Regions from separate parts of the Heyndrickxia sp. FSL W8-0423 genome, predicted to be linked through region 3. Evidence: riboswitches for the same ligand, from Rfam matches in the RefSeq annotation. Region 3 holds a riboswitch; each other region holds the start of a gene.
The links. Region 3 has a riboswitch for cyclic di-GMP ahead of MKY81_RS08460 (hypothetical protein). Riboswitches for the same ligand answer to the same signal wherever they lie in the genome.
Positions count from the first base shown of each region.

Region 1 (10,554 bases), 1.6 Mb from region 3:
AAATCGTCTTGGAGGTTCATTTATTAAAGTTAATACGCATAAATTTAAGGCCAGTCAGTATTGTCATGTACGAGATGACTATATTAAAAAGGCTTTGTCACAACGTTGGCATCAGATAGATGAAAACACGAAAATTCAAAGAGATTTATATTCGGCATTTTTGTTAATGAACTCAAACGCATCTGGAACGAAAGCCAATCGAAAACGTTGTCACGAAACGTTTCCTATTTTTCAAAATCTACACGATTTTGAAATAAAGGAGATTCTAAGTCAAAAAAGGATGATCTTTAATTCAGGCATCATCCTAAATAATTAAGTGAATTTAAATTTGCGGTTTGATACAACCGAACTCGTGAGAGCCGAAAGATGCTGTTGGTAATGGAAACGAATGTTTCTTTGACAGCGAGTGTTCTGGAGAAAATTGTCTCAGTATCTGCAACCCTAAATGCCGAGCATACATTTTGTACGATCTGTGGCTGCCGGTCAGATGAAAGCAATAGATTCAGAACCCCACTGCTTTAGCTGTGGGAGTATCGGGAGGGTGGAGAGTGAATGAAAAAAATTCGAAAGTGGTTCCCTCTAATATTATTGGTTCTTATCCTTTTGCCAATAAATCATGTCGATGCACAAACAAGCGAAAATGAAATTAATATTGAGACGTCCCCGCATAAAATCTTATTCGACGTCGATAATATGAAACCCGGTGATTGGGCGATAAGGGACTATACTATTTTTAACAAAGGAAAACAGGATTTTGAATATACAGCTTCTGCTCAGTTTAAGTCGGGTTCAAAAAAGTTGTTTAAACAATTGGAAATTGAAATATCTGACAAGAACGGCGTATTATATAGTGGGAAAATTAAAGATTTTGATGGATTGGATTATCGAAAATTAGCCAAATCGGATGAAGAAACGCTTACGTTCAGAGTGGATTTTCCGGCAGAACTTGGAAATGAATATCAAGGTTTAACGAGTAAATTTACAATTAAGCTGTATGTTAGAGGAACTTTAGGCGGACTTTTACCAGCGGATGGAGGGGTCTTGCCGAATACAGCAACTAATATGTTTAACTTTATTGTCGGAGGCTTGATTTTAGTCATAGGTGGTGCGACAATGTATTTGTACCAACGAAGAAAATCAATCGATCTAAAAAAGATATAATAAGATGCGTATTCATTGAATACGCTATTTTTATAAATGCAATTTAAGAAAAAGAGGGAACTTAAGATGAAGCAAATCATAACATTAGTGATAACAATTTCTATAATCATCTTGGCCTATACACAAAAAGAAGGGATGCTTCATCTTATCGAATCAGGAGAAAGCACGGCCATAATTATTAGCCTACTTTTTGTTGCTTTGCTCGTATTCTTTCCTGTTACGCCGTTTGCGATTGTAGCGGGGATAATTGGTTCTGTGTTTGGGGTTTGGACGGGCTCGATTATTTCATTGTGCGGAAGTGTTTTCGGTTCGTTGATTATGTTCTTCGTGGCAAGATACGGATTCCAGCAATGGGTGCAAAAAGTACTTAATAAATATCCGAAAGCGAAGGAATACGAAAGCATTTTTCAAAAAAATGCATTTCTTGGAATTTTATTATTTCGTATAGCCCCCGTCATACCTGCGCCATTGCTGAATGTTCTCTGTGGTGTCAGTATGATTAGGTGGCCTATTTTCTTTATTGCTACTTTAATAGGAAAGTTTCCTTCAATTGTTATTTTTACGTTTGCAGGCAGTTTATTCGCTAGCAATAAATTACTCTCAGTCATAATTTATGGGACTTATTTTGTCATTATCGCAATAATCACAACTATTCATATCCAAAAAAGAAAAATACAAATGTGAATGGGGAGGTTCTATGATTGTTGCCTTTCATTGTTTGGCAGCACTAAATATCATTGATGCAGTAATTACGTTTATTGGTCTAAAGTTAGGTATGATAAAAGAGGCAAACCCATTAATGGATTATATATACAATCAACATTCAATCTTGTTTTTAGCAGTGAAACTGTCGTTTTCCTTCATATTATATAGTTTTCTATATGTAAAAAAAGTACCTGCAAAAAACATAGTAAAATACACGGCGTATATGGCCGTTTTGATTTACTCGTTTGTATTTTCACTTCATTTATATTGGATTGTAAAAATATAAAAGCGTCCAACTGAACGCTTTTATTTATTATTATTTAATTTCCATTTATTAAATTCTAAAAACTCACGGAACTCATCTTTCGATACACCAGAATTCATTGCTTCACGAACGAGAAGTTCCCAGTCTGAATCAAGTTCGTTTTCATCCGTTTTTTCAATCTCCTCATGTAATAAGGAGTTCACGGAAATTCCTAAAACGGCGGCAATTTTTTCAAGAAATTGAACAGAAGGATTGGATTGGATATTTCGCTCAATGGAGCTTAAATATGATTTCGCAACTCCAGCCTTTTCCGCAAGTTCTGATAAAGATAATTGTTTTTGAAGTCGAAAATTTTTAATACGCTGACCAATCATACACTTCTCACCTTCCTCCGAATTATTATAACATATAGCGAAGGAATTGTTTCATATTTAGAACAAAAAATACGCCTAACATATGAACTATGTACCCATTTTTTAAAATTTAACCTCCAGTTTATTTTTTGAAAAGTATTCTTTAATATCAGAAATACTTATTCCCATATCTATTGCATCCAAAATTAAGTTAACCCATTCTTGATCTAACGACTTTTCATCTACCTTCATTTGATTTTCCATTTTTATCCCCCTAAAATACGATGATAGTATTTAGGTAGTCCAGCCACCATAGTCGGGACACCGGGTTTCGCCTAGTATCCCAATCCTTAGATCTGTGACTTTGCGTCCCTATTTTTCAATAGGTTTGCCCTTTTCTGATGAAAATTACCTTCATTTTTGCTATTACTTATTGTCTATTCCCTACAAACCTGAGTATAAAGGATTAGATAGTTGGATACTCGTGGAATTTGTCGATGTCGAAAATACATTAATTTGCAGCAGATTGAATCAAATCTTGTAGATAATCAAAGAATTTTGTATTTTGATGTAAATTAAAGTCGATTTACTAACTTATTTATGTAACTTGACCGTCAAAGGCTTCTAAAAATAATACTTAAAAGTAATATATTTTGTCGAAAGTCATATATAGATGTAGAAATGTTTTTTTAGGATTATTCTGTTTATTTTTAAAAAAAGCTTTTTGTGAATGATCAAATCATCTGTGGTCTGTGTATTTATTTTGTTTAGTCAACTTAATTAATAAATCGCGTTCTTCTTTAGATAATGGACTCTTCTCAACTGCTTTGGCATTTTCCCTAATTTGTTCCGCGTTGCTGGCACCGGTAATTACGGAAGCAACTGATTCATTAGCTAAATTATACTGCAGAGCAAGTTCTGTCATTTTGCGGTTTCCCAGCAATAATTTATCCTTGATTTCTTGCATTAATTCAACTAATTCCTGATAGGAATAATCCAAATACCCTTTTTCCGAAATCTTTTCTATGCTTCTTTCGCTTAATATCCCTTTCGCAACAGGTCCTCTTGTCACCGCACTAACAGAATGTTCTTTTAAAAGAGGGAGTATGTCCTCTTCTGGACGACGATCTAGCAAACTATACTGGATCATTACGCTTACAATATTCGATTTTTGCACATATTCTCGGATGACATTTGGGCGAATGGAAGAGATTCCATAATATCTAATTAATCCTTCTTTTTTTAGTTCCTCAAAAGCTTCAATTGTTTCATCAATCGGATCTTGAATTGTCCCGCCGTGCAATTGATATAAATCGATATAATTTGTTTGTAGACGGTGAAGACTATTTTTTACCGCTTCTTTAATATAAGCTTTTGAGGGATCCCAATGCCAACTCGTTTTATCATCATTCCAGCGATTACCTACCTTAGTTGCGATAATGACCTGATCACGTACCGGTTTTAGTGATTTTCCAACTATCTCTTCATTTAAACCAAAGTCATAAAGATCAGCTGTATCGAAGTAATTAATTCCTACATCAACAGCGGCTTTCACAATCTCTTTTGCGGCAATTTCATTCGTCCCTAAAGACATACATCCAAGCCCTAACTTTGATACATATAATTCGGATGTTCCTAATTGATTTTTCTGCATGAAATTTAGTCCTTTCTTTCATTAGTAGAACTTATTTTATCGAAAAAAAGTGAGAAAAACCACTAATTGCTATTGTCCGGTTTTTTTAATCCAATCACTAACGTATTTATGCTTTTTCGCATAAAATTTAAGACTCTCTCTAATTTCCCAAGCCTTCCCACTTAAAATAATCCCTTTTGGTTGAATATAAATTTTCACTTGTATTCGCTCCTTGAAAAAACTCTAAGATTTTTTCGCATTTTTCTTTTTGTGTTAAAATGTATGAATGATGTCCAAGATTAGAACAGGGAGCAGATAAAATGCATAAATTCACTGAAAAAACATTGAAGACTGAAAAAATCTTTGAAGGAAAAGTGGTTCATTTACAAGTTGATGAGGTTGAACTTCCAAACGGAAAAACATCAAAGCGTGAAATCATTAAACATCCAGGTGCAGTTGCGATCTTAGCTGTTACCGATCAAAACAAAATTATTTTAGTTGAACAATTTAGAAAACCAATGGACAGGGCAATGATTGAGATTCCTGCTGGTAAATTAGAGCCAGGGGAAGAGCCGGAAATTACCGCTGTTCGGGAACTGGAAGAAGAAACGGGCTATGAATGCGATGCGTTAGAGCATATCACCTCCTTCTATACTGCACCGGGATTTGCTGATGAAATTTTACATTTATATTTAGCAAAAGGGTTAAAAAAGAAAGAACATCCTAAAGGTGCAGATGAAGATGAATTTGTTGAATTGATGGAGGTGACATTGGAAGAAGCAGTCAAATTGGTCGAGCAACAAAAAATTTGTGATGCGAAAACAGCCTATGCAATCCAATATTTACAATTAAAAGAGGCGAAAAAGAATTGAAGAAATACTTTGTTGATCTACATATTCATATCGGCCGTACAAAAACGGGTAAACCAGTTAAAATTACAGCTTCAAAAACATTGACACTTACAAATATTTTACATGCTGCAAAATTGCCAAAAGGACTCGATATGATAGGGATCATTGATTGTCATTCACCAGAAGTGATCGCCGAAATTGAAGATTTATTACAAAACGAAGAACTAGTTGAAATGGAAGATGGAGGTTTTAGCTTTCAAGATTCTGTCACACTTATTCCCGGTGTTGAAATAGAAGTGAATGATGAGAATTGTAAAGGTCCGCTCCATGTACTAGGTTATTTTCCTTCTCTTAAGAAAATAAAGGAATTTTCCAATTGGTATACTGGAAAAGTGAAAAATAATCAGTTAAGCACACAGCGAATTCGTGAAGATGCACGGAGTTTGCAGAAAAAAATCAAATCATTGGATGGCATTTTTATTCCAGCTCATGTATTTACCCCATTTAAAAGCCTTTATGGAAAAGGTGTAGAGTCATCACTAACAGAAGTATTAGATCCGAATTTAATTGATGCTATTGAGCTTGGCCTAAGTTCCAATACAGAAATGGCGGATCATATAAAGGAATTGCATGATTATACATTCGTTAGTAATTCCGATGCACATTCACTAGCGAAAATTGCCCGTGAATATCAAGTAATGAAATTAGAAGAACCGACCTTTCTTGCCCTAAAAAAAGCACTTCATCATAAGGATGGAAATGAAATTGTTGCGAATTATGGATTAAATCCTTACTTAGGAAAATATCATGAAACAACCTGTGCCAAATGCTTTACGAAAAAGATTGGTGATACATGCGAACAATGCGGTTCTACGAAGTTTACTAAAGGGGTGGCAGATCGAATTAAGGAATTAACAACTGCAAATTCAGTACCAGATCGACCACCATATATTCACCAAGTGCCACTAGATTTCTTGCCGGGTCTAGGACCAAAAACGATGGCAAAATTACTTGATCATTTTGGGACAGAAATGAATATTCTTCATAATGTCCCGAAAGAGGAAATCGAAAAACTAGTAAAAATGGACTTAGCTGAATTGATTATCAAAGCGAGAAATGGTGACCTACAGTTATCTGCTGGCGGCGGTGGACAGTACGGGAAAGTGTCTGATAAACAATAAATATTTAGACGCGTTTTAGTCCACCTTGTGAAATTACGGAGGGTTTTATGAAAGATAAAAATTATTTAGAATTAATTAAAGAAATCACAGTACGTCTTGTTGAGGAAAAAATTCCATATCATTTTATCGATTCCACATCGTTATGGCTGCAAGGTGTAGAAGTAGACCATTCGGAATCGGTTTTTGTTCAAGTTCAGTGGGATCTTTTTGACAATTGCTATCAGATTTTTCAAGATTTTGAACAAATAGGTAGGGAGAGAAATGAAAGATCTGCACTTTTTAAAGTGAAAAGTGCAGATTACACGATTCTTGTTCATTGTGATTTTAATACGACGATAAAAACAGATCCTTATCGAATCGAAATAATGAAGGAAAATCAATTATTTTACTGTATTTCTTTATATAAATATCTTTATTTTAACTCGAAAAAGATAAATACGCTCGAAATAGAAGCATATTTATCAAAAGAACAAGCTTTGGTAACCGAGCAAAATGAAGCAGCTTGGAATCAAAATAATTACGCTGCCCTTTTAAATCGCTATGGTGCGCCCGAAGAGATAGCAAATAAAATAATTGAAAATCCAAAATGGAGACTCCATCCTTTTTATAAATATCTCGACCCTTTAGCTAATAAGAAAGTGCTTCATTTATTAGGGTCAAATGGGATCAAGGGAGTGGCGATGTCATTACTTGGAGCAGATGTAACGGTAGTTGATTTTTCAAAAGAAAATGAAATGTTTGCGTTGGAACTAAGCGAAGCAGCAGGGACTAATCTTTCATATGTAGTTTCAGACGTACTATCACTACCTAACGAGCAATTTCATGACCAATTCGATATTGTCCTAATGGAGCTTGGAGTGTTGCATTATTTTATTAATTTGAATGAATTAATGCAAAAAATCTATCAACTATTACGAAAGAATGGTCGTTTTGTTTTGCATGAGTTCCATCCGATTTCAACAAAACTAATCACTTCAACAGGGAAGAAACATAAAGTGACAGGTAACTACTTTGATCCATCTATTGAAAAAAATCATGTCGCCTTTACAAAACATATGCCGGAGGATGAAAAAGCAAATTTACAACATGTTCTCCAACGAAAATGGACATTAGGTGAAATCATAACCTCTGCAGGGAGTTCTCAACTAGTTATTGAAACGTTAGAAGAAGAACCGAACCATAAAATTTCAGATATTGGCTTGCCAAAAACATTTACATTAGTTGCTAAAAAGCTGTAGCCCTATTAATAGGTACCTACAGTTTTTTTATTAAATAATTGATAGATTAGCATAAGATTTCATATCCTGCATAAGGTGATAATAAGAGATTTTGTTATCTAATTTAGTAGGAGGAAGTAAAAATGCGGAAAAAACAGTCGTTCTCTAATCCTATCATTCGTCATGTACAAGAATATTCCTCAATTTACTCATTTATCATTGTTCTGTTTTTAATGGGAGTCGTATTCGGGGCGGTTATTGTTAATAGCTTATCCTTTGATCAGAAAGAAGACTTATACTATTATTTAAACCAATTTTTTGGACAAGTATCGGATGGGAAGGTGGCTGCTCCTTCTGATTTATTTCGCTTAAGCTTTCTCCATAATGTGAAATTTCTAGGGTTAATGTGGATATTGGGAATTTCGATTATTGGTTTACCGCTTATCCTTATATTATTATTTATTAAAGGGATTGTCGTCGGATTTTCCGTTGGTTTTCTTGTTAGTCAAATGCATTGGGGAGGTTTTTTGCTTTCATTTGTTACGGTTTTGCCACAAAATCTTTTTATTATCCCGATGTTTATTTTTATCGCAGTGGTTTCCGTAGGGGTATCACTAAAATTAATACGCAAAATCTTTATTAAACAAAATATAGGTTTTCACATTTTTCCAATGCTTGCCCAGTATGTCATTGCTTTTGTTTTCGCTGTAGGGATCATTTCGTTAGCAGCAGGTGTCGAGGCCTATCTTTCACCAACTTTGATGAAAAGTGTCATGTCATATGTTAATAAATAATGATTATTAAATAATAAAAGCTACTCTTTAAATGTAATAATAATTTTATTTTGCATCTTTTCTCTTGCTTCTGTTATAATTAAAACGATAGTGGCGAGGGAGGATACTTCAATGGAAAGTCGTGTTGATAGAATAAAAAAACAATTGCATTCTGCAAGTTATAAACTAACTCCGCAACGTGAAGCGACGGTAAGAGTGTTGTTGGAAAATGAAGAAGATCATTTGAGTGCAGAAGATGTTTACCTCCTTGTTAAAGAAAAGTCGCCAGAGATTGGGCTAGCAACCGTTTATCGTACATTAGAACTACTAACAGAACTAAAGGTTGTAGATAAGATTAATTTTGGTGATGGTGTATCACGATATGATTTAAGACAAGAGGGAGCTGCACACTTTCATCATCATTTAGTTTGTATTGAATGTGGTGCGGTGGATGAAATCCAAGAAGATTTACTTGAAGATGTTGAAGCAATTGTTGAAAAACGCTGGAATTTTAAAATTAAAGACCATCGCTTAACCTTTCATGGGATTTGCTGGCGCTGTCAAGATAAAAAATAAAGAAGACGAATCTTAAAAAAACCTTTTCATTAATGAAAAGGTTTTTTAGGTATAATTTTTTGTTCCTTTGGCATAGCTTGTATTAGAATAGACAAATTATTTAGCGAAGGGAACGGACAATTTCATGTCTTGGATTAAAGTGATTGTACGTACATTAAAGGTTTTTATTTTATTTACTGGATGCACATTGCTATTTTATTATGGTATTATGTGGGTAAATCAAGAATATGAGGATTATCATCGTTATGATGAACCAAAAGGTACGGCGGTAAAAGTAAATTCGGTAAATCAGGAAGGTCCCAATTGGTTTAACCGCTTATTATTGTTTTATTTAGATGGGGAGTAATAGAATGCTTGATCGTTTAAGAGATTTTATTCATTTTATGATAGTAGAAAAAGGATTATCGAAAAACACGATTGTATCGTATGAAAGAGATTTAAAAAGCTATATAAACTATATGCAAAAAGTGGAACAGCTGGAAACATTAAATGAAATTACTCGTGTGCATATCGTCCATTTTTTAAATCATTTAAAACAACAAGGAAAGTCGGCGAAAACACTTGCACGACATGTTGCATCTGTCAGATCATTTCACCAATTTCTTTTAAGAGAAAAAGCAACCGACAATGATCCATCTGTTCATATAGAAACTCCGCAGACGGAGAGAAATTTACCAAAAGTACTAAGTTTATCAGAAGTAGAGGCCCTATTAGATGCGCCATCAGAAACAGGGATATTACCGTTAAGGGATAAGGCGATGTTAGAATTATTATATGCGACCGGAATTCGTGTAAGTGAACTGATAAATCTTAATTTAGATGATCTTCATTTAACAATGGGCTTTGTAAGATGTATAGGAAAAGGGAATAAAGAAAGAATTATTCCGATTGGTAAAACTGCTTCAACGATACTAGAATCCTACTTAAAAGATAGTAGACCAAAGCTTCGATCGAAACAATATCAAACAGAGGCCCTCTTTTTAAATCATCATGGCAATCGCTTAACAAGACAAGGTTTTTGGAAAATACTTAAAAGCCTTGCTAAAAAAGCAAATATCGAAAAAGAACTTACACCACATACATTGCGCCATTCGTTTGCGACCCACTTGTTGGAAAATGGTGCTGATTTAAGAGCAGTTCAAGAAATGCTCGGGCATGCAGATATATCGACGACACAAATATATACGCATGTATCGAAAACAAGATTAAAAGATGTATATTCGAAACATCATCCTCGTGCTTAATAATAGATTGAGAGAACCACTATTCTAGTGGTTTTTTCAATTGAAGGATTTAGTTGTAGAGTTGCTCTCTCCTTTGGTAAAATAGAGTTGTCAGACCTCTTACCTTGAAATACGATCAGCTTAATCGCTGGTTAACTTTTCGCACGAAGGGTAAGATATCTTTGTTAGAATGTAACCGTTTTAAATATTATTTGAAAGGAATGAAATAACTTGAGTAATTATACATACAAGCGAGTTCATCTTATTGTAATGGATTCTGTTGGAATTGGTGAAGCACCAGATGCAGAAAAATTTAATGATCTAGGTGCGGATACCTTCGGACATATTGCTGAAAAAATGAATGGTCTTAACATGCCAAATATGGGGAAATTAGGCCTTTCTAATATACGTGAGATTCAAGGGATTAAAAAAGCGGATAAACCCCTTGCTTATTATACAAAAATGCAAGAAGCATCGAATGGGAAAGATACAATGACTGGTCACTGGGAGATCATGGGGTTAAATATTTCTACTCCATTTCAAGTTTTTCCTAATGGTTTTCCAGATGAATTAATTTCTGAATTAGAACAAAAATCCGGTCGTAAAATAATCGGAA
Region 1 covers NZ_JBBPBE010000001.1:3,303,570-3,314,123, reverse strand. Annotated here, with positions in the region: gene MKY81_RS16985 (transposase) at 1-316, shown strand, start outside; gene MKY81_RS16980 (LPXTG cell wall anchor domain-containing protein) at 553-1,161, shown strand; gene MKY81_RS16975 (TVP38/TMEM64 family protein) at 1,228-1,845, shown strand; gene MKY81_RS16970 (DUF5658 family protein) at 1,859-2,152, shown strand; gene MKY81_RS16965 (helix-turn-helix domain-containing protein) at 2,173-2,505, opposite strand; gene MKY81_RS16960 (anti-repressor SinI family protein) at 2,608-2,736, opposite strand; cyclic di-GMP riboswitch class I at 2,779-2,887, opposite strand; gene MKY81_RS16955 (aldo/keto reductase) at 3,224-4,138, opposite strand; gene mciZ (Z-ring formation inhibitor MciZ) at 4,208-4,336, opposite strand; gene MKY81_RS16945 (NUDIX hydrolase) at 4,438-4,989, shown strand; gene MKY81_RS16940 (endonuclease Q family protein) at 4,986-6,149, shown strand; gene MKY81_RS16935 (class I SAM-dependent methyltransferase) at 6,197-7,387, shown strand; gene spoIIM (stage II sporulation protein M) at 7,510-8,160, shown strand; gene fur (ferric iron uptake transcriptional regulator) at 8,272-8,715, shown strand; gene MKY81_RS16920 (YqzK family protein) at 8,840-9,061, shown strand; gene xerD (site-specific tyrosine recombinase XerD) at 9,066-9,959, shown strand; gene deoB (phosphopentomutase) at 10,170-10,554, shown strand, end outside.
Region 1: linked by a shared signal. The riboswitch ahead of MKY81_RS16960 (anti-repressor SinI family protein) and the one ahead of MKY81_RS08460 (hypothetical protein) in region 3 are both predicted to bind cyclic di-GMP.

Region 2 (10,554 bases), 270 kb from region 3:
TTTCTTAACTGACTTTGCAATGCATATAAATCGGTTGGAAACGTCAGTTCATCCGCCAAAATTTTCGTCCGGTTTCCTTCTGGTTTATAAAAAGTTGTAACGAGCTGATGGAGATTAACTGTTGTGGAACCCGTAACAATTACTTCTTCAGGTGAAGCACCTACTAGCGGTGCGAGCTTTTTGCCTAATTCCTCTGCCATAAAGAACCATGGATGATTTCCCATTGTCCAGCCATCTATTCCATACTGTTTCCAATCATCTAAAGATTCTAGAAGAGTTTTCTCTGCTCTCTTCGATAGGAGTCCCAGTGAGTTACCATCTAAATAAATGGTACCTGGCTTTAAGTAAAATTCTTCACGAAAATGTGAAAGAGTATCCTCTTTATCTAATTGTTTAGCAAAATCTAATGTTGGTAAAAATGTTGATTCCATTTAAATCCCCGCTTCCCTCTATTGAAATCGTTTACAAACAAAATATAACAAACAATATGACATCATGTCAATATTATTATTTTCTGAAGATTTAACACTATGTAAATACTTAAATCCAAAATTGGTTTTTCCGTTTTTTAAAACTAAGCTTTTTTCCTCATAAAACGCTTTGAAACTAAATGGAAAAGAAAACGATTACTTTACTTCCTTTTTTTATTAAATCCTTATATGCTAGAGATAATGGAGGGTTCGTATGAAACAGAAAGAGGACAAACGACATTTGCGATCAGCAAAAACAAGGAAAAAATTATTAGAAGCTGCTATGGAGGTCTTTCTTCAAGAGGGATTTCAAAAAGCAACGATTTCACAAATGATAAAAAAGGCAAATATTGGTTATGGGACAGCCTATGTACATTTTGAAGGAAAAGAGGAGCTTTTAATTGTATTGATGGAGGATGTTATGGATCGCTTTTATGAGATTGCGGAAATCTCATTTTTACCACAATCTAAAACGGAGGCAGAGAAAATAATTAAACATCAGGCAAAATCCTTTTTATTACTAGCGGAAGCCGAACGGGAGATGTTACGTGTCTTTGAACAGGCAATTGGTGTTTCTAGTTTAATTTCGGATAAGTGGAAAGCGATTCGCGAAAAATTTATTCATAGAATTTCAGATGACGTAGCTTATGCCCAACAAAAAGGGTTGGCCAGATCTGAATTAAATCATGAGCTAATCGCACGCGGCTGGTTTTTCATGAATGAAATGTACCTGTGGGAAATTGTACGAAACGAGCATCCCTACTCAGTCGAGGAGATTGCCAACTCCATTACTGTCTTATATGTCAATGGACTTTATATTTAAGTAGTTGTTATCATCAACAAAACGATTAATCAAAGTAGATGGAATGGCGGTATCTTTTATGGATTTCCCATTCCATCTACTATTATTTAATGGAGCTTTCGCAACCAACCCGTAACATGCATATAAGCATATGTATATATGGAAACATATTGGTCAATAATAGCTCATTTTATAAAGATTATTTGAAAGCAAGTGGTCACCTTTTAAGTCATCAGAATGCTATCCCCTATATCGGATAGCTAGCCCTTTCAAGAAGTTTCTAGCGAAATTATCTCCACACTCTTTATAATTTTTATGTCCTTCTTTTCGTAATAAAGCCCCTAGTTCTGCCTTTGATACCCGTAACCCTGCCTGTTTAAAAATATCTAGCATGTCCTCCGTCGTTAAAGCCAATGCAATTTTCACTTTCTTTAAAAGAAGATTATTCACATTTCCACTAGTCTTTAAAGGAGCTTCCGGAGGATTAGCTTGTCCAGGTTTCGGCTCTTGTTTCCCTCTTTTGTAAATTATCAGGCCATTTAAAAATGAATCCAACATACTATGTGTACATTTTATTTGATCTTCATTCTCGAAATCCTCCTCATCATATGTCTTTATGAGTATCTTGACCACCTCCGGTACTGATACCTCTATGCCGCCAAGTCTAAATATCTCTGCCATCTCTTTATTTTTTAATTCCAACGCGTATCGTAATCGAATTAATATATCGTTATTGTCCATCTTCAGACCTCCGTATAATTTGTGCAACCCTATTTAAAAAATATAATTCAACTTCAATTAAATATACCAACAAAACTTATCCGAAGAAAGTGTATTTGCCGCTCAAACATTAAAAGAAGCAGGTTTTTCCCATATTGGGAACCTGCTTCTTCTGCGATATTACTTCCATGCGTGTTTAGTGTGTAACTATCTCTTCCAAATACAGCAGATGTACACTCAGAATTTAGTACATTTTTTATATGCTGTTATTTAACCATTCTATTAGTTCAGATTCTGTAACTTTTTCAAAGTTGATTTCTTTTTCCACTTCAGAAGCTATAGATAATTTCATACCATTCGGTAAATCTCTTGAAAAAAAGGAACAAAAGTCATCTTTTAAAAACCATCTTTCCTTTATCTTGTTGAAAGAAATGTTTGTAGGGTCGATGAAAAAACCTCTTCCTATTAACTTTAAGTAGGCTTCCTTTAATGTCCATAGCGTTGTAATAAAATCAACCTTGTTTTTACTATTATTAAGAAGTTCATATTCCTCATCAGCTAAAAATAATTCAAATTCATATCCTAGTGTTGATAGATTTTTTTCCACATCTATCCCAACTTTATTAGTAGACATTGCAACTACAATCGTATTCTCGCAATGTGATATAGAAATATGCTCTTGATGACCCGTTAAATATGGTTGGCCAAGCTCGGTATGTAATAGACTCAATTGCACATTAAGCTTCTTATTAGCTAACCTCTTTGCCAACGATAATGCGAGTAAGGAATTATACCTATCTGCAAATTTTTTGTACTTCATTAAATAATCTTTTTCACCCGTATTGATGAAACGAAATAATTGATCATAGACTCTAGGGTTAAAGCTAGCTGATATTTGACAAATTCTTATTGTATTATCTTTGGACAGCATTTTACATCTACTTATACTCTCGCTAAAACTGCAGGTCGATTGAAATATCCTACGTGTATAGCATGCTCTAGCATACGAAAAACAAAAGCTTTGTCTGGAGTTGGCACTTTCACCCCATTTTTATTCAACACACTCATTGTATGAGGACAAGTGTAAACAAGTGGCGAATCTTTAGCACCGTCTCCCTCTAAACCTGCCATTGCTAACTCCAAGCCTTCCTTATCCTTCGGTTGATCGGAGTACAAGTAATCTACATATTCTTGTTGAGGTAATAAATTTATGTCATACCCAAAGTCGTTTATTGATTGAATAAATTCTTTATAAGAGATATTCAATGGATTGCAAATGTTATAAACTCCACCGATAGATTCATCTAACATAGCAATCGTCGTAATCGATTTACTTGCAAAATCAACCATAGTAAAGTCCATTTTATAGTCCACATCCGGTGCTACACCTAAGAGGATGAATCCTTTTAACATTCGATAAACAGCATTATCATTAATGTTCATTTGAAACATGCCCGTCTCATATTGACAAGTAATGTTTCCCGGACGATAAATGGTAACGGGCAATCCTTTTTTATAATACTCCTCGACTAATTTCTCCGATTCCAGTTTACTATTAGTATATAAGCTCATAATTTCGGGAGCATCTGCTATATTAGTAGCCTGTAAGAACCTATCCCAATTCCCTTCCATTGCGAGGTCTTCAGGGATTCCTAATGTCGACACATAATGAAAACGAGCATTACATAATTGTTCGGCTAGCTTTAATAAATTCTTCGTGCTATCCACGTTCGTCTTCGTGAATTCTTCTTTGCTTCCAAAGTGGCGTACATCTGCACCACAATGGATGATCGAATTCACTTTTTCTTGGACCTTTGCATAGTCTTCTTTAGATAAGCCCAAATCAGCTTTCGTGAAGTCACCAGGTATAACAACCACTCGGTCTTTCAAGTTATAGTTAATATAGAAATTCTGTGGTGCATAGTAACTAAGCGTTGACTTTAAACGTTCTAAGCCTTCTTCCCGGGATTTCGCTCTTACTAATGCATAAACGGTTGTATTAGTATCTCTTACTAAATCGATTAAAATATGCGAACCAAGATAGCCCGTTACCCCTGTTAATAGTACTCCCGTTTGCGAAACTGCCTTATAATCCAAATTTGTATGTAAGCGTTTTGGATGTTCATATAAATCTGTTTCCTTTAAGTTAGTAAATACATTTTCCTCTGTTTCTACTACCTGATCGTGCCTAATCTTTTGAGCTAATGCTTCAATCGTCGGATAGGTGAAGAAATCATTGATTTTTAAGGTTGGGAAATCCTTTTTTAAGATTGATAGCGTCGCTAGAACCTTTAACGAGTGACCTCCAATTTCAAAGAAGTTCTCATCGACACCGACTGATGATAGTCCGAGAACACTTTTCCATGCTTCAACAAATTTTTCCTCGACTTCATTTGAAGGCGCCTTTTTATCCTCATCAAAGCTTGACTTCAACTCGATTGGTCGCGCGGCTAACTCTTTGCGGTTAATCTTTCCGCTTGGTAATTGCGGCAGATCCTCTAACTCTATGATATAAGAAGGAATCATATATTTAGGTACCTTTGTGGTTAAAAAGTCTAACACCGCTTTTGGTGATCCAATCTCATTATCTTTTTGTTTATAGTATGCAACCAGAATTTTGTCGCCGTTAACATCTGCTGCTACAATGGCGCCGTCTTCGATGAAATCTACTTGCAATAGCTTATCTTCAATTTCACCCATTTCGACACGATATCCACGAATTTTCACTTGGGAATCTTTCCGACCAACAAATTCAATATTTCCGTCATCTAAAAGTTTCACAATATCTCCGGAACGGTACACCAAATGATCGGATAGATGAGTTTTTACGAATACCTCTGAAGTTTTTTCCGGTAGATTTAAATATCCTTCAGACAGGCCTTCTGTTTCAATAAGCAATTCACCTGGTACACCAATTGGATTTAAATGATCCTTTTCATTTACAATATAAACGGAATAATTCTTCAATGGTTTTCCGATTGGAATATTGACTAAGTCTTCCGGTATCTTATCTGTCACAGTATAAGTGGTGGAGAGTACGGAACATTCCGTCGGTCCATACACATTAATTAATGGAATATTTCCAAAGCGATTTTGGAATAAACGAGCGGTTTCTCCTGTTAAAGCTTCTCCTCCGACTCCAAAATATTTTAAGTTACGAAAAGCTTCTACATCTTTATCTGTTGCATATAAGGAGAACTGCTTCAACGCACTCATCGGTAACATCATGGCTGACGTGATATTTTCGCGCTTAATGGCATCTGCAAATAGACTTACATCTAACCGTTCTTCCTTTGAAAGCATATATAAGCATGCACCAGTGAAAATCATCGGGCAAAGCTCCAGTAACGATGCATCAAAAGTTAATGTATAAAATTGTGTTAACGTATCTTCACTCGTAATATCGTAAATTTCTAATTCGGAGTAGCCAAATGTGATAATACTTTTATGTGGAATTTTAACCCCTTTTGGTTTCCCCGTTGACCCTGAAGTATAAATAATATATGCAATATCCGTCGCTTTCACATCTACATGAACAGGTGTTGCTGGGCCGGCAATATTTTCAATGTTCATTATTTGTGCATCTTCAGGCGCTACGCCATCAATGAGATGCATGCTTTCCCGATTTGTAAGAACGACTTTTGTATTGGCATCCTGCATAATATATGCATTTCGCTCGTTTGGGTTGTCCGGGCTTAGCGGCACATATACCGCTCCCGCCTTCATGACCCCTAACATTCCAACAATGGCCTCAATGCTTCTTTCCATATACACGGCGATATAATCCCCTATTTTGACCCCATTCGTTACTAAATAGTTTGCTACTTGATTGGAGTATTTCTCTAATTCTCGGAAAGTAATTTTTTCAGATTCATTGGAAAGGGCATATTTCTTAGGATAATTTCTAGCCGTTTTAGAGAAGATACCGTGTAAGGTTTCCCCCTTCGGAAAGTCCTTTTTATTATCGTTGATGCTTTTCCATAGATCTACTTCTTCGGGTGTTAATATTTCTAAATCAAGTACCGCCTTTTCTTTATTGTTATTAAGGTCAAGTGCTAGAATATTGAAGCTAGATAAGTAGCGTTGCTCAAAATTGGCATTAATTATTTGCTCTGTTCCAGCTAAATAGAAGCTATTCCCTTCTACAACCAACTGAAATACAATACCTTCCACGTCTTCGATTTGCTTATCTGTGAATATAATATGGTTTGTACTAGCCTCTACTCCGTCTTTTAAAAGAGCTTCTTGTACCATAGAAACTACTGTTTTAACTGTAGTCTCCTTTGAGAAAGTGATTTCCAACGGGTAAAATTGACCATCCTTATGTATATCTAGAGAAACCGTCTCTTCATTTGTCATGCGATGAATCCATGAAATAAAAGCTGTTACAAGCAAAACATTGTCTGTATAGGGTAAGTTTTTCAAGGAGGTTTTGAATTTATTGGAAGTTGATTTCAGTTCTTGTTTTACTGGAAAATTTAACGTATTAATAATTTCATTGATATTTGCTTTGATGTTAATCTGTTTTGTCATAATCCCTCTATCCTTCAATTATTTATGGTAGATTCATAAAGCTCTAACAGGTGTTCTAGATTTCCATCACGAACACCTGTCCATTCACCTTTATACCTATCTTTCAGCCTTTAAAGTTGATACAACACTATCTAAACCTTCTGCCACTTGGCTCATATCTTTAGCTGATTGGATGATTGTTTTAAAAGTTGCTTCTTGTTCCTGAATATTTTCCGAGATCGTCTCTACTGTTTCATTATTTTGATTTGTGATTACCGATAACTGTTCAAAAGTTGATGTTACTTGTTGGTTCCCTGCAGCAATTTGTTGTGTTGCCGCCGATACTTCTTGTATACGAACAGCTACTTTACCAGCAGAATGCAAGATTTCAGAGAAAACTTTCTCCGTTTCTTCTACCAATTTGACCCCTTCATCAACAAATTTTGCTTCACTTTGAATGGATTCAACTGCTTTCTCTGTTTCAGTTTGAATACCGGAAATAAGTTCTTCAATCTGCTTAGCTGATTCCCTTGACTGCTCTGCAAGTTTCCTTACTTCATCAGCTACTACTGCGAATCCTTTTCCTTGTTCTCCTGCCCTTGCAGCTTCAATGGCAGCATTTAAAGCTAATAAGTTAGTTTGGTCTGCGACGTCGGTTATTAACTGAACAATCTTACTGATTTCATCTGAGCGTGTTTTCAAAGCTAAAATGCTATCTTCCGAATTTTTCGTTGAACTACTGATATAGGCCATTTGCTCTTTAACTTTGTTGACTGATTCATTCCCTATTTGAGCTTGCTCTTCCGTTTTAACAGAAAGCTCACTGACATCTGTTGAATTACGTGCAACTGAATCAACACCAGTAGCTAATTCTTGTAAAGATTGGAGAACTTCATCTGTTGCCTCCGTCTGAGTATTAAAACGCGACGACATTTCGGTAATTTCACTTGTTATCTGTTCAATTGTTTTACCTGACTCTTCCACTGAGGAGTAAAGAGTATTCGCATGATCTGTAGTCTCACTAGATGCAGATTTCACCGAATTTAAGAGTTTTCCAACCGTTTCAACCATCACATTAAATTTAACTGCTAATTGACCAAACTCACCTTTCGTCTCTTTTAATTTAACTGAATAATCTCCATTTGATACCTTTTCAATCCCAACCATCATGCCCTGGATAGGTCTAAATGCTCTGTTCATAATAAAGTATTGAATCACTGATGCCACAATCAATAATCCTATTAAAATACTAATAATAATCAGCGTTTCATGATGTTTACCCTCAATATAAGATTTTGCTTCAAAATCTACTCCGTAATAAGCTACTACATCACCTTGCGCGTTCATAATTGGTTTTAACACCGTAATCCATGTTCCAAAAGAATCTTTATAGGGTTCAGAAGAGACTAATGACTTTGTCTCTTTCATTTTCTTAATGGCTTTGGCAATGATTTCAGGCTGTGTATACATATCTCCGATGTTAAGATTGGATTTCTTGAAATCCTCCATAAGAAAGGTTGGTCCTGAAACAACACTCGTATCTGTACCATTTTTCAACTCAGTCCCAAAAATGTACCCTTGGGCCACTGCAGGTTGATATTTTGCTAATTTATCAAAATGTTCGACAAGACTTTTCGAAATCTCACTATTCTCATCCTTACTTTCCATTAAGGATAAAATATCATCATTATTTAAATCTTTTGACCAAGCCTTTACCGTGTTGGTCGAATCGGTTGCTAACTTATCCATTAGAAAATTCATGTCTGAAAAATAACTAATGCTTGTAACAACAATAGCAACTACTAATGTACTTATGACGCTTACCATCGTAAATCGCGCTTTGTATGAAACATTTGCAAAACTAAAGAACTTCTTCAAAATAATCATTCCTTTCATTATTTTATTAAATCTCTCCAGATAATTACCAAATCACTAGGTCTATACTCATTCATTACCATCCATGCGCTTCCATCAAATATAGAGGTTTAATAAAGGTTTTACACAAGAAAAAAAAGCTCACCAATTAAAGATTGGTGAGCTTCTAATAAAATGAAATTAAATAAAGCTATAGCTATACTTCTAAACTCATTTCAAATTTCCAATCCTTCTTGGTAACCCGGCGGTCCTAGCTTATAAGCCTTAGATCCGTAGCTTTGCGTCCTTATCTTTCAATAAGTTTGCCATTATCATAAGGTAATCCTTTATTAAATTGTATTAGCTAGAAATCTGTTTCTAATTTAAAGATAGGATGTATAAGTAGACCTAAATAACTACCAATCCAATAGGATATTGTACTCAAGCAAAAGAGGGTTACTTGGTTAATTTTACCCATACTAAAACATTATACAGGGTAAAATGTTATATGTGAATAATAAATAGGGAATTACTTTAAAAATGTGAACTTTTTGTGCAAACCATTATTGAGTAACTAGTGATATATAAATAAGCGGAGATTCTCCGGTTATACTGCTGAATAAAGTTTGGTTTGGGGGATATAAGCGGAAATTTTCCGATTAAGCAAAGAAAAATTACCTATTTTCATGTTTTTTGAGTAAATAGCCGGAAAACTTCCGTCTATTTTAGCTAATTTCAGTGCTATTATGCTAATTAAGGGAACTTTCTCCGCTTATTTATCAGACTCGCTTTAGCATCTAGTGCGCTTGTGATTTTGTGAAAAAAAAGAGTCTGGGATATAACTAGCATCAAATAGTGAGAAAGGTGAATCCTTATATTACTTTAGTAGTTAGCGGGAATTTTCTTAAATTCCCTGCCATTAATGTGAGGACAGAATGATATTGAAATTCAATACGTTTCTGATTAGGGCACATATAGGTATCTGTTTCTTCATCTGAAGCCGGCTTTCAATAGAAGGTCGGGGCTTGAGGTGGGACCCAGATATTTTTCAGCCAATTTATAAGAGCCTTTCCACCCCTCGATGGCATCTCCTACTGCTTTGCCTGAAATTATCATCTGTTGGTTCGATGATTCATACCTTTGCGTCTCTTGGACTTCCTTAGGGATTCTCTAAATAGGAGTTTATTCGCACTGGGTAGCCCCTCATATAAAAAAAACTTGAGGTAAATACCCCTTCAAGGTTCTACTAATAGTGTTCTAAATAAAATTATTTTTTTCCTTTAAATGTTATAGTAATCTCTACTACTTTCTCTCAGGAAATCAAATTTAGATTGCATGTAATTAAACTGTGACTGTTGAAAAATAGAGCATTCTGCCTAAACAATAAATTCTTTTTACGTACCATTTTATTTTGGCAAAACATCATATAGGGATTAAATAGATTATTCTTATTAAATGTATAAAAAGCTATTTACTCGTCTCTTAGTAGTCCCACAAAAAGGAAACCTTGAAGACACTTGGCCAATCAAGGTTTTCTTTATAATAATTCTATTTTGTTTTAACAGCTTCTTTTATTTGTTCAATTACTTGATAGAGCCACTGAAGTGGTTCTAAACCAAGAGGGGGAAAGTACACACCATCTGCACAAGATTGAATGTAATCATTCTTTTCATTATTCGCATATTCACTTTTGATAAAGTCTGTTAAAAAGACAATGGCAAATTCCAGATACTCTTTACTTTCCTCTGCTAATAATTCTTGTAATGCCTCTTCTGGAGAATCAATATCCTGATGAAAAGTTCCAGCCAAGAATTGAAAAACAGGTTCTTCTAGTTTGTTGGAAGACAACATAATATCTCACCCCTTAGTATTAAATTGCTTGTTGGTCAAATGAATGCAGTTGATGAAGGGGCGTCTTCACCTTTTCTTTTGCCCGTTTAATTTGATCATTGTTTCATCATCATGTAATTTTGGTAAGTGTATAATATCTCTGACTTTCTTCTATTTGAACAATTTATACTTTATTCGCCACCTCATATAAAAAATAATACCTTAGAAGATAATAAATCCTCTAAGGTAACTGATGTTATGATTGTTTTAGTTTTGTAATATCACAATACTTAATAGAAAATTTCTTTAAAAAATCCAAAGCATTTTTAGTTACCACTAACTCTCCTCTTGATGAAAGGCAAAAAT
Region 2 covers NZ_JBBPBE010000001.1:1,412,815-1,423,368, reverse strand. Annotated here, with positions in the region: gene kynU (kynureninase) at 1-431, opposite strand, end outside; gene MKY81_RS07135 (TetR/AcrR family transcriptional regulator) at 685-1,293, shown strand; gene MKY81_RS07130 (YehS family protein) at 1,513-2,013, opposite strand; gene MKY81_RS07125 (4'-phosphopantetheinyl transferase family protein) at 2,249-2,923, opposite strand; gene MKY81_RS07120 (non-ribosomal peptide synthetase) at 2,935-6,525, opposite strand; gene MKY81_RS07115 (methyl-accepting chemotaxis protein) at 6,622-8,331, opposite strand; cyclic di-GMP riboswitch class I at 8,612-8,696, opposite strand; gene MKY81_RS07110 (contact-dependent growth inhibition system immunity protein) at 9,907-10,209, opposite strand; gene MKY81_RS07105 (hypothetical protein) at 10,445-10,554, opposite strand, start outside.
Region 2: linked by a shared signal. The riboswitch ahead of MKY81_RS07115 (methyl-accepting chemotaxis protein) and the one ahead of MKY81_RS08460 (hypothetical protein) in region 3 are both predicted to bind cyclic di-GMP.

Region 3 (10,554 bases):
GGTTTATGAAAAAACAGGGATTCCTATCATTGCTGGCGGTTTGATCCGAACAAAACAGGATGTTGAAAATGCATTGAATAAGGGTGCAAAAGCGATTACTACTTCTTTCGTCCATTTGTGGGAATTGTAAAAAATATTTATAAAAAAACGGATTGACATCGTTGTGAATTCAGACTATTCTGTAACTACAAGTTAAAATGTGATGGAGAAACTGGAGATCCACGTTTACGAAATGATATTTATCAAATGATAAATATGATTTTTGTTGATGTGGGTCTTTTTGTCGTCATTTTAACTTGTTTTGTAAGCGTTTCTAAATAAATTTTTAGGGGGGAAGGAGTATGTCCGAATTTCTTGCTGAAATGATTGGAACAATGATTCTAATTATTTTTGGTGGTGGTGTGGTAGGCGGAGTAGTCCTTAAAAAGACAAAAGCAGAGGGTGCCGGTTGGATTGTCATAACGATTGGATGGGGATTAGCGGTAACGATGGGGGTCTATGCAGTTGGCAGCATTTCAGGAGCACATCTCAATCCGGCCGTTACGCTTGGTTTCGCATCGATCGGTGAATTTCCGTGGGAAAAGGTTCCTCTTTATATGACGGCCCAAGTGATTGGAGGATTTCTTGGTGGTGTAATTGTCTTTTTTCAATACTTGCCACATTGGAGAGCAACGAAGGATCCTAGCGATAAGTTAGCCGTTTTCTCAACCGGTCCTGCAATTCGCAGTACACTTTCGAACCTTGTGAGTGAAATGATTGGTACATTTGTCCTTATTATGGGGTTATTGTTTATCGGAGCAAATGAATTTACAGAAGGATTAAATCCTGCCATTGTCGGTTTATTAATTACAGCGATTGGTTTATCATTAGGGGCAACAACAGGTTATGCGATTAATCCTGCACGTGACCTGGGTCCAAGAATTGCCCATGCATTGCTGCCGATCATCGGCAAGGGGAGCTCTGATTGGGGATATTCATGGATTCCGATTGTCGGTCCGTTATTAGGCGGAACATATGGGGCATTATTTTATAAAGCGATTTTTAAAGGTGATTATTCAGTAACATTCTGGATTGTCAGTATCGTCGTTGTTGTCGTTTTAATTGCTGCTCTTAATAGTGAATTGAAAAAAAGACATGCTTCTGAAGAAGCCGTATAGGGGGAATAGCGATGAGTCAATATATTTTAGCATTAGATCAAGGAACAACGAGTTCAAGAGCGATTCTTTTTAACCATGAAGGGGAAATTGTTGAGACTGCACAGAGAGAGTTTGAACAGTTTTTTCCGAAGCCGGGGTGGGTTGAGCATGATGCGAATGAAATTTGGACATCTGTACTTGCTTGTATTGCAGAGGTGATAAGAAAATCCGATATTGAACCTGATCAGGTTGCGGGAATTGGGATTACGAATCAGCGGGAAACAGCGGTTGTTTGGGATAAACATACTGGTAAGCCAGTGTATAAAGCGATTGTCTGGCAATCAAGACAAACGGATGATATTTGTAAGGAGCTTCGCGAAAAGGGCTACAATGATTTATTTAGGGACAAAACCGGATTGCTTATTGACGCCTACTTCTCAGGTACAAAAGTAAAATGGATACTTGATCATGTTGAAGGGGCAAGGGAGAGAGCTGAAAAGGGTGAGTTGTTGTTTGGAACGATTGATACGTGGCTTGTGTATAAGCTTTCAGGTGGAAAGAAACATGTAACAGACTATTCCAATGCATCGCGAACATTGATGTACAATATTTACGATTTAAAATGGGATGATGAATTATTAGAAATTCTTAATGTCCCGAAAAGCATGCTTCCGGAAGTAAGACCTTCCTCAGAAATTTACGGGAAAACAGCTTCTTATCATTTCTTTGGTCATGAAATACCAATTGCGGGAATTGCCGGCGATCAGCAAGCGGCCTTATTCGGGCAGGCGTGTTTTGAAACGGGAATGGCGAAGAACACGTACGGAACCGGCTGTTTCATGCTTATGAACACAGGTGAAAAAGGTGTTAAATCTGAAAATGGATTATTAACGACACTTGCCTGGGGTGTGGATGGAAAAGTTGAATATGCACTTGAGGGAAGTATTTTTGTTGCAGGATCGGCCATTCAATGGCTGCGAGATGGACTAAAAATGTTCGAAAACGCACCTGACAGTGAAGCGTATGCGACTAAGGTGGAATCAACTGATGGTGTATATATGGTACCAGCTTTTGTTGGATTGGGAACACCGTATTGGGATAGTGATGCCCGAGGTGCAGTGTTTGGGCTTACACGCGGAACAACGAAGGAACACTTTATCCGTGCCACTTTAGAATCATTAGCTTATCAAACAAAGGATGTTTTGGATGCGATGATTTCAGACTCAGGAATTGATTTGAAAACATTACGAGTAGATGGGGGTGCGGTAAGGAACAATTTCCTTATGCAATTTCAAAGCGATATTCTCGGTGTACCTGTTGACCGTCCGGTTGTCAGTGAAACAACTGCTCTCGGAGCCGCCTATCTCGCAGGCCTTGCAGTCGGGTACTGGAAAGACAAAGAGGAAATTGCTAAGCAATGGAAAATTGACCGTACATTTACAAACCAATTAGATGAAGAAACAAGTGCTCAGTTGTATGAAGGCTGGCAAAAAGCAGTGGCAGCAACAAGAGCATTCAAATAAGAAAACATGCACAACACAAGCTTAATAACGGCACAGTCCTTGCCATATCTTACCTTATATCATCTCTAGAAAAAGACGACCGCACACATCAAAGATTCTACACAAATCCACGATGCTATGCGGTCGTCTTAATAAATAAATAAATAAACGGATTTTCTATTCGGAATATTTGAATAAATATTCAAAAAATGTATAAATGGTGCCTGACACCAAAGGAGACATGGATATGAAGAAGATTATTAATGATGCGAATGAGGTTGTGCAGGATATGTTGGATGGGTTGATTGCGGCGTTTCCAAATCAGTTGAAGCTGGTGGAGGGAACGACGGTAATAGCGAGGAAAAATGCACCGATACTGAATAAAGTGGGGGTTATTAGTGGGGGTGGCAGCGGGCATGAGCCAGCCCATGCAGGATATATTGGGAAGGGGATGCTTGACGCTGCAATTGCTGGTGAAGTGTTTACCTCGCCAACACCTGATCAAGTATATGAGGCGATTAAAGCGGTCGACGGTGGTGCGGGGGTGTTCATGGTCATAAAAAACTACACGGGTGATGTGTTGAATTTTGAAATGGCAGCGGAGCTTGCGGAAGCTGACGGAATCCAGGTAGCGCAGGTAATTGTTAATGATGATGTCGCCGTAGAGGATAGCTCATTTACAACCGGACGCCGGGGGATTGCCGGAACTGTATTCGTTCATAAAATTGCTGGTGCGAAAGCAGAATCAGGAGCGACATTACAGGAAGTACAAGCAATTGCCGAAAAAGTGGTAAATAATGTTCGATCGATGGGGATGGCGTTAAGTCCTTGCACTGTTCCAGCCGCCGGATTGCCAAGTTTCGAACTCGAAGAAAATGAAATGGAAATAGGTATGGGGATTCACGGGGAACCAGGAACGGAGAAAAAGGAAATAGCAAGTGCAAACGAAATTGCAGAAGAGTTGACGAATAAAATACTGGACGATATGCAGTTAAATAGTGGGGATGAAGTGGCAGTAATGATCAATGGTTTAGGTTCAACACCGGAAATGGAGCTGTTTATCGTAAATGGCAAAGTCCATCAAATATTATCCGGTAAAGGGATCAAAGTATACGAAACGTTTGTAGGTGAATATATGACTTCTTTAGAGATGGCTGGTTGCTCAGTTACACTTTTAAAACTCGATGAGGAGCTTAAACAATTATTAGCTGCTGAATCACTGGCACCTGCATTCCGCAAATAAATAAAGGATGTGTCCCGATGAATCTAACTGTTGATAAAACGTTAAAATGGATGACAAGGGTAAATGAAAAAATTCAGGCCAATAAAGCGTATTTAACTTCTCTCGATCAAGCAATTGGTGACGGTGATCATGGAATTAATATGTCCAGAGGGTTTCAAGAAGTTGTAAAAAAGCTTTCCAGTAGCCACTATGAAACAGTTTCTGATTGTTTCAAAGATGTGGCGATGACGTTAATGTCAAAAGTTGGCGGTGCCTCAGGCCCAATTTTTGGTACGGCATTTTTGAAAATGTCGATGTCCGTAAAAGGAAAGGAATCAATTAATCAAGAAGAGTTTACTAGAGCCATCGACGATGCGATAAATGGGATCATTCAACGAGGAAAAGCGAGTGAAGGCGATAAAACACTTCTCGATGTGTGGATGCCCATTTTAAGACTTCTCATAGAAAACGGTAATGTTGATTGGAATGATGTAGAAAATACGGCTAAGCATGCAATGGAAGAAACGAAGGAAAGAATGGCGAAAAAGGGACGGGCGGCGTATCTAAAAGAGCGCTCTATCGGACATATTGATCCGGGATCAGCATCCTCTTACTATCTATTTCAATCGCTCGCGGAAGTCATGACAGAAGGAGATAAAAATGAATAATGTTGGCATTGTCCTCATCTCCCACAGTCCAAAAATTGTTGAGGGCATTAAAGATATTCTTACACAAGTAGTGAATAATGTTCCAATAGGAGTGGCCGGGGGAACAGTTGAAAATGAAATAGGTACGAGTATTGAAAAAATAGTAGCAGCAATCAATCAAGTTCATAATGAAAATGGGGTCATTCTTCTATACGATCTAGGAAGTGCCATGATGAATGCAGAACTAGCTTTTGAGCTGACAGGCTATAAAAATATAAAAATAGCGGAAAATATTCCATTGGTAGAAGGAGCCTATATAGCTGCCGTCGAATCCAGTATGGGAAATGACATCGAAAAAATCATCCGAAGTTTACGCGAGTCCTTTTAAAGGATTGAGTTTCTAAACAAAGCACAGAGTGGATTGGAGCGGAAGGCACTTGACTCCTGCGGGATGTAGAGGAAAGGTCGAGACCCCGCAGGCGCGGTAGCGCTGAGGAGGCTCGACTTCCTCCCCGCGGAAAGCAAGTGCCTGCAGCGGAAAGGAACGGTTTAATACGAAAACAGCTTTTATAAAACAAAATCCCGGTCTTAAAAAAGACCGGGTATATAAAAAAGGAGGTTCACTAGACTTTCTTAGGGGGGAAGAGTCTAGGTTTAAGGATTAAGCATTGCTTGTCCTTGGTAAATACATCATAAAATAATTTTCCTACATCTGAATGAAAGGAAGATGAAAAATTAATGAGAAACAAAATTGTCACAAAGTATTATAATTCTTTTACGTACTCTTGAACAATTTGGTTTAATACTTCAATCTGTTCTTTCCATCGTTTTGAAGGATAATCTTTCATCGTAAAGAGTATGCTTTCAATTAAAAATATTTTCGGCTTTCTTGATATAAATAACTCTTCTTGAACGAAGTCTAACGAATCCCTATATTTCCCTCTCATTTCGTCGTCCTCAATCACTTCCAACAGTTCCTTTAAATATTTGATCTGCTGACGGACACGCTCTTTATATCCTCTTTTTTTCTCTGAAAACCCTGGAAGCCACTGTTCAATGATTTCGGGGTCCAGCAATTGTGCATTTGAATTCGATACATCTTCCACGATTTTCTTCAACCGTTCTACACTATAGCGGATAACCTGTAAGGTAGATGCATTAGAGTAAAACTTCGCCAAATAATTATAATGAAAATTATGATGGAGAATTCCGGTAAACATAACGGCACAATCCAACAAATAAGGCTTTTTGTCCTCACCGAAAATATCAATTAACCGTTCATTCATCCAAACAAGATTGACATATTGTGTACGTTTAAAGAATTGCTTTAAATCTTCGTCCTTTGAAACGGTAACTTCTTCAAAAAGAGAAATCAGTTTATCACGTTTATTCGTTTCCATTTGTAATTCAATTTGTTTAATAAAAATTTCAATATCCGACCGATTTTGACCAATTAGTAATTTTTCTCTTTTTTTTTCAAGTTCATTATATGAATCCGTGAAGATCTCGAGTAACAGTTCATTTTTCGAAGAAAAATAATTATAGAATGTTCCTTTTGAAATATTACTACCTTCTAAAATATCTTGAATAGAGGTTGCTTGAAACCCTTTATGGATAAATAATTGATGGGCTACATTCATCACATGCTGTTTTCGATTTTTCATTTTTATCACCTAAATTTAAAGTTATACTCAATGTCTAAATGTATACTAACTTAAATTACCTTATTGTACAAACTTATATATATTAAACATTTTTGAGTAACAAGGCATGGAATGAAAGTATAAAAAGTTAGTAAGATTATTTCCAAAAGGAGGATATTGAGGAGGATGTTAAAAACTAAACACGAAACAAATTCATTTTATAAAGAGGGGTTGTCACTATTATAGATAACCCCTACTTACTTGTATCTCCTAATTGAATCATAATAGGTATGTAAGGTTGTGTTATGGTTGGTATTGTTATTTCAACGGTTGTCCCTTTATTAAGTTCGCTGGAAATATGAAAGGTTCCGTTGTGGCTTTCGATGATTCTTATGCATGTCATTAGTCCCAGTCCTGTCCCTTTTTCCTTCGTTGTATAAAAAGGCTCTCCTAATGTAGAAATGCGATCTGAAGGAATACCAGTCCCTTGGTCGATAATACAAATGGAGAGCTTCCCTTTTTTCTTTTCTTGTACTTTAATTTCAATAATCCCACCATTCGGCATCGCTTCGATTGAATTTTTTAATATATTGATAAATACTTGCTTCATTTGGGTTTCCTCGCAGGATATTGAAGGTATATGCTCATCCATTTCAACTTTTATTTGGACATTATTTAACATTAATTGTGAATTGATTAGGGTAACGACATCTTTGATTAACTTTTTTACGTCAATTTCTTTAAAAACAACAACAGAAGGCTTAGCTAAAACAAGGAATTCACCTAAAATAATATTTATTCTTTCTAGTTCATTTAGTACGAGATCATAATATTCCTTTTGTTTTGTATTTGATCGGAATAATTGAATGAAACCTTTAATAGAAGTAAGTGGATTACGAATTTCGTGTGCAATTCCGGCCGCCATTTGTCCAACAAGTGCCAGCTTTTCCGATTTTTGAAGGAGAGAATCGGTTTGTTTTTTTTGATCTGTTACATCCTTACCAATCGTTAAAATGACATCTTTTCCTTCATATCGCGATAATACTGACGTTGCATCAAAAAATATCGATTGCCCATCAAATCGAGTCAATTTGTATTCAATGTTAGGAAGTGGTTGTCTTTCTTTTTTTATTTGATGCAATCTTTCATTAACCCTATCAGTATATTCCTTACTAATAAAGTCGATTATTGATTTTGAGATGATTTGATGTTTTGATCTAGCATTTACCATTGAAATCGCCGCTTCATTTACGTAAATAATAATTTTATTGTCATGAATGATAATCGGATTTGGTAACCAATCAATTAATTTTCTATAACCATCTTCATTTTCTTTTTTTTTCTTTGCAAAGTATTGAAGCTTATCATATTGCCAGCCAACAAACCAGGCAATAACTGTCGCAATGGTAGCGTCAATGATGTCACTAAAATGAAAGGTTTGTTTAATGACAGCTTGGCCAACGGAAAATAGGATTGAAATAGAAATTAAAACAATTTGTGCAGTTTTTTTCATTCGAGTCCCTCTCCTATTGTTTATATAAGACTATAATACCACTACTGGTTGTAATTTTATAAATATTCGAAAAATAATTTTGAAAAATGCGTGAAAAGATGTCGAAAAATAGCAATAATTGTTGATAAAAGATAAGGACAGATATAAAATGTATATTAGCAAAATTTTAAAACACTGATTTTACGATAATGGCAAACCTTGCGAAAGTGAGGGACGCAAAGCTACGGGTCTAAGGTTCCAAGGAATGATGATCGCCGGGCCACCGAATAGTCATACTTATTGAATGTCTTATTTGACTATTTCTTCATTTAGGAATAGTTTTTTTATTTCTATTCTTATTAATTTCACTAGGAATGGGGGGATTATAATGCAAAAACCGTCAATTAACATTGACACACATACGGATTACTCAAATGTACGAATTAGTTTAAATCAATTAATAGGGTTGTTAAAAATGTATATTTCCCCATTATCAGGACTAAAAATTAGAACAAAAGAGGGGGAATTACGCGAGGTAAATACCGAAACAATTATAAATGTTTTGGTCACTCATCTCAGCCGTACACAATTACTAGAGCTCTTGCATATGTTTCAAATCATCAAAAAGCGGAAATCAAATATTAAACATTATTTTGAATATATTTTGCAAGGAATTGCTTATAAAGATAAGCAACGTTAAAAAGAAGTTCCCTGAACAAGGCAGGGAAAGAGTTAGTTTTTATATCCATCAACAACAAGATCTAATTTTCCTGTTTCCGGATCAATAACTAAACCGTGTACGGGAATGTCATTTGATAATAAAGGATGTTGTTTAATCATTTTAACACTATGTTCTACACTTTCTTCTACATGATCAAATCCTTGGAACCATTCATCTAAATTAATCCCAGAATACTTAATCGTTTCCAGTGTTTTTTCGTCAATGCCTCTTTGTTTAATTTTTTCTAACATGGAGGCACTCTCGATTGCGCTCATTCCACAATCATGATGTCCAATAACTAATATTTCGTCAGCCTGGAGTTCATAAACAGCAATCAATAGACTTTTCATAATACTTCCAAAAGGGTGAGAGACGATCGCCCCAGCATTTTTTACGATTTTTACATCCCCGTTTTTCGTATTGGTCGCTTTATGTAAAAGTTCAACTAGTCTAGTATCCATACAAGTTAAAATGACCAATCGTTTATCAGGAAATTTCGTCGTTGAAAAATCTTCATATTTTTTTTGAGAAACAAAGTCCTCGTTATAGCTTAGAATTTCAGACAATAATGTCATGATATCACCTCTAATTAGAATGTGAATGTTCAAGTTTTATTTATTAAACAATCTCCACTTTTTATTTTAATGCAAATCCTTTCTTTTGAAAAATTTTTTTGAAATAGCAAAAGTCCCGTTCAAGTGAAAACGACCACTATGATGGATATTGCCCATTTTTTATTCAAGTAATTGCACTTTCACCTATTCCGTGCTAAAGTTAATTCATAGTTAATTTATAGGAAATGAGGGGATTAAGTTTGGGCAGAGAATTTAATGAGCTTTTTGATGAATGGTCCCTTTCTTATGACAATACAGTTTCCGGAAATGATCCGGAATATGAAGATGTGTTTATTCATTATGATGAAATATTAACGAAAGTCGCTGAACATTCTTCCGGAACCGTTGTTGAGTTTGGTGTGGGAACCGGAAATTTAACGGCGAAGTTATTAAATAGAGGATTAAATGTTTATGGTATGGAGCCTTCTGAAGGCATGCGAAAAATTGCTCGAAAAAAAATACCGTTTGTAAAGATTATGGATGGAGACTTTCTAGAGTTTCCAAAGATTCCGGAGCCGATCGATACTTTTGTGAGTACGTATGCTTTCCATCACTTAACAGATGAGGAGAAAGCGAAAGCGATTAAAAAATATAGTACGTTATTAAATAAGGGTGGACGAATTGTTTTTGCCGATACCGTATTTGCAACTTTGGATGCCAAAGATGAAATGATTCGGGATGCGAAGCGAAAAAATTTCAACCGCTTAGCGGAGGATTTGGAACGAGAGTATTATACAACCATCTCAGTTTTACAAGATATTTTTAATCAAAATGGCTTTTCCGTTTCATTCACGAAATTGAATCCATTTGTTTGGTTGATTGATGCTGAAAAAGTAGATTCATAGATACGATTAGCTAAAAAGAGGGATAGGCAATGGAATATGCAAAGCATGTTAGTGAATTGATTGGAAATACACCGTTAGTTGAAATTACATCTTATTCACTTCCAAAGGGTGTTCGTTTATTTGCGAAACTGGAATATTTTAATCCAGGAGGCAGTGTCAAAGATCGTTTAGGTCAATATTTAGTGAAACGAGCATTAGAAGAAGGGAAGCTGCAGGAGGGTGGAACCATTATTGAGCCGACAGCTGGTAATACGGGGGTCGGCCTAGCATTGGCTGCTATTAAGTTTGGGGTAAAGGCGATTTTCGTTACACCAGAAAAGTTTAGCATTGAAAAGCAAACACTCATGCGGGCACTTGGTGCAACGGTAGTAAATACGCCTACAGAATTGGGAATGCAAGGTGCAATTGAGAAGGCTAAGGAACTTTTAAAAGAAATTCCTAATTCCTATTACCCTGGACAATTTCAAAATTTCGCGAATCCGGATACGTATTATGAAAGTTTAGGACCGGAGATTTACGATGCTCTTGATGGGAAGATTGATGTGTTCGTGGCGGGTGCAGGTTCCGGTGGTACGTTCATGGGAACTTCCCGCTTTTTAAAAGAAAAACTCCCTAATATTAAAACAGTTGTTGTTGAGCCAGAAGGTTCCATTTTAAATGGTGGTGAGTCTGGATCACATCGGACAGAAGGGATAGGAATGGAATTTTTGCCGCCATTTATTGATCGGGAGT
Region 3 covers NZ_JBBPBE010000001.1:1,679,396-1,689,949, forward strand. Annotated here, with positions in the region: gene MKY81_RS08420 (glycerol-3-phosphate responsive antiterminator) at 1-130, shown strand, start outside; gene MKY81_RS08425 (MIP/aquaporin family protein) at 342-1,157, shown strand; gene glpK (glycerol kinase GlpK) at 1,169-2,659, shown strand; gene dhaK (dihydroxyacetone kinase subunit DhaK) at 2,886-3,881, shown strand; gene dhaL (dihydroxyacetone kinase subunit DhaL) at 3,899-4,528, shown strand; gene dhaM (dihydroxyacetone kinase phosphoryl donor subunit DhaM) at 4,521-4,895, shown strand; gene MKY81_RS08450 (TetR/AcrR family transcriptional regulator) at 5,272-6,171, opposite strand; gene MKY81_RS08455 (ATP-binding protein) at 6,404-7,663, opposite strand; cyclic di-GMP riboswitch class I at 7,844-7,930, shown strand; gene MKY81_RS08460 (hypothetical protein) at 8,031-8,342, shown strand; gene MKY81_RS08465 (beta-class carbonic anhydrase) at 8,375-8,938, opposite strand; gene MKY81_RS08470 (class I SAM-dependent DNA methyltransferase) at 9,178-9,822, shown strand; gene MKY81_RS08475 (PLP-dependent cysteine synthase family protein) at 9,852-10,554, shown strand, end outside.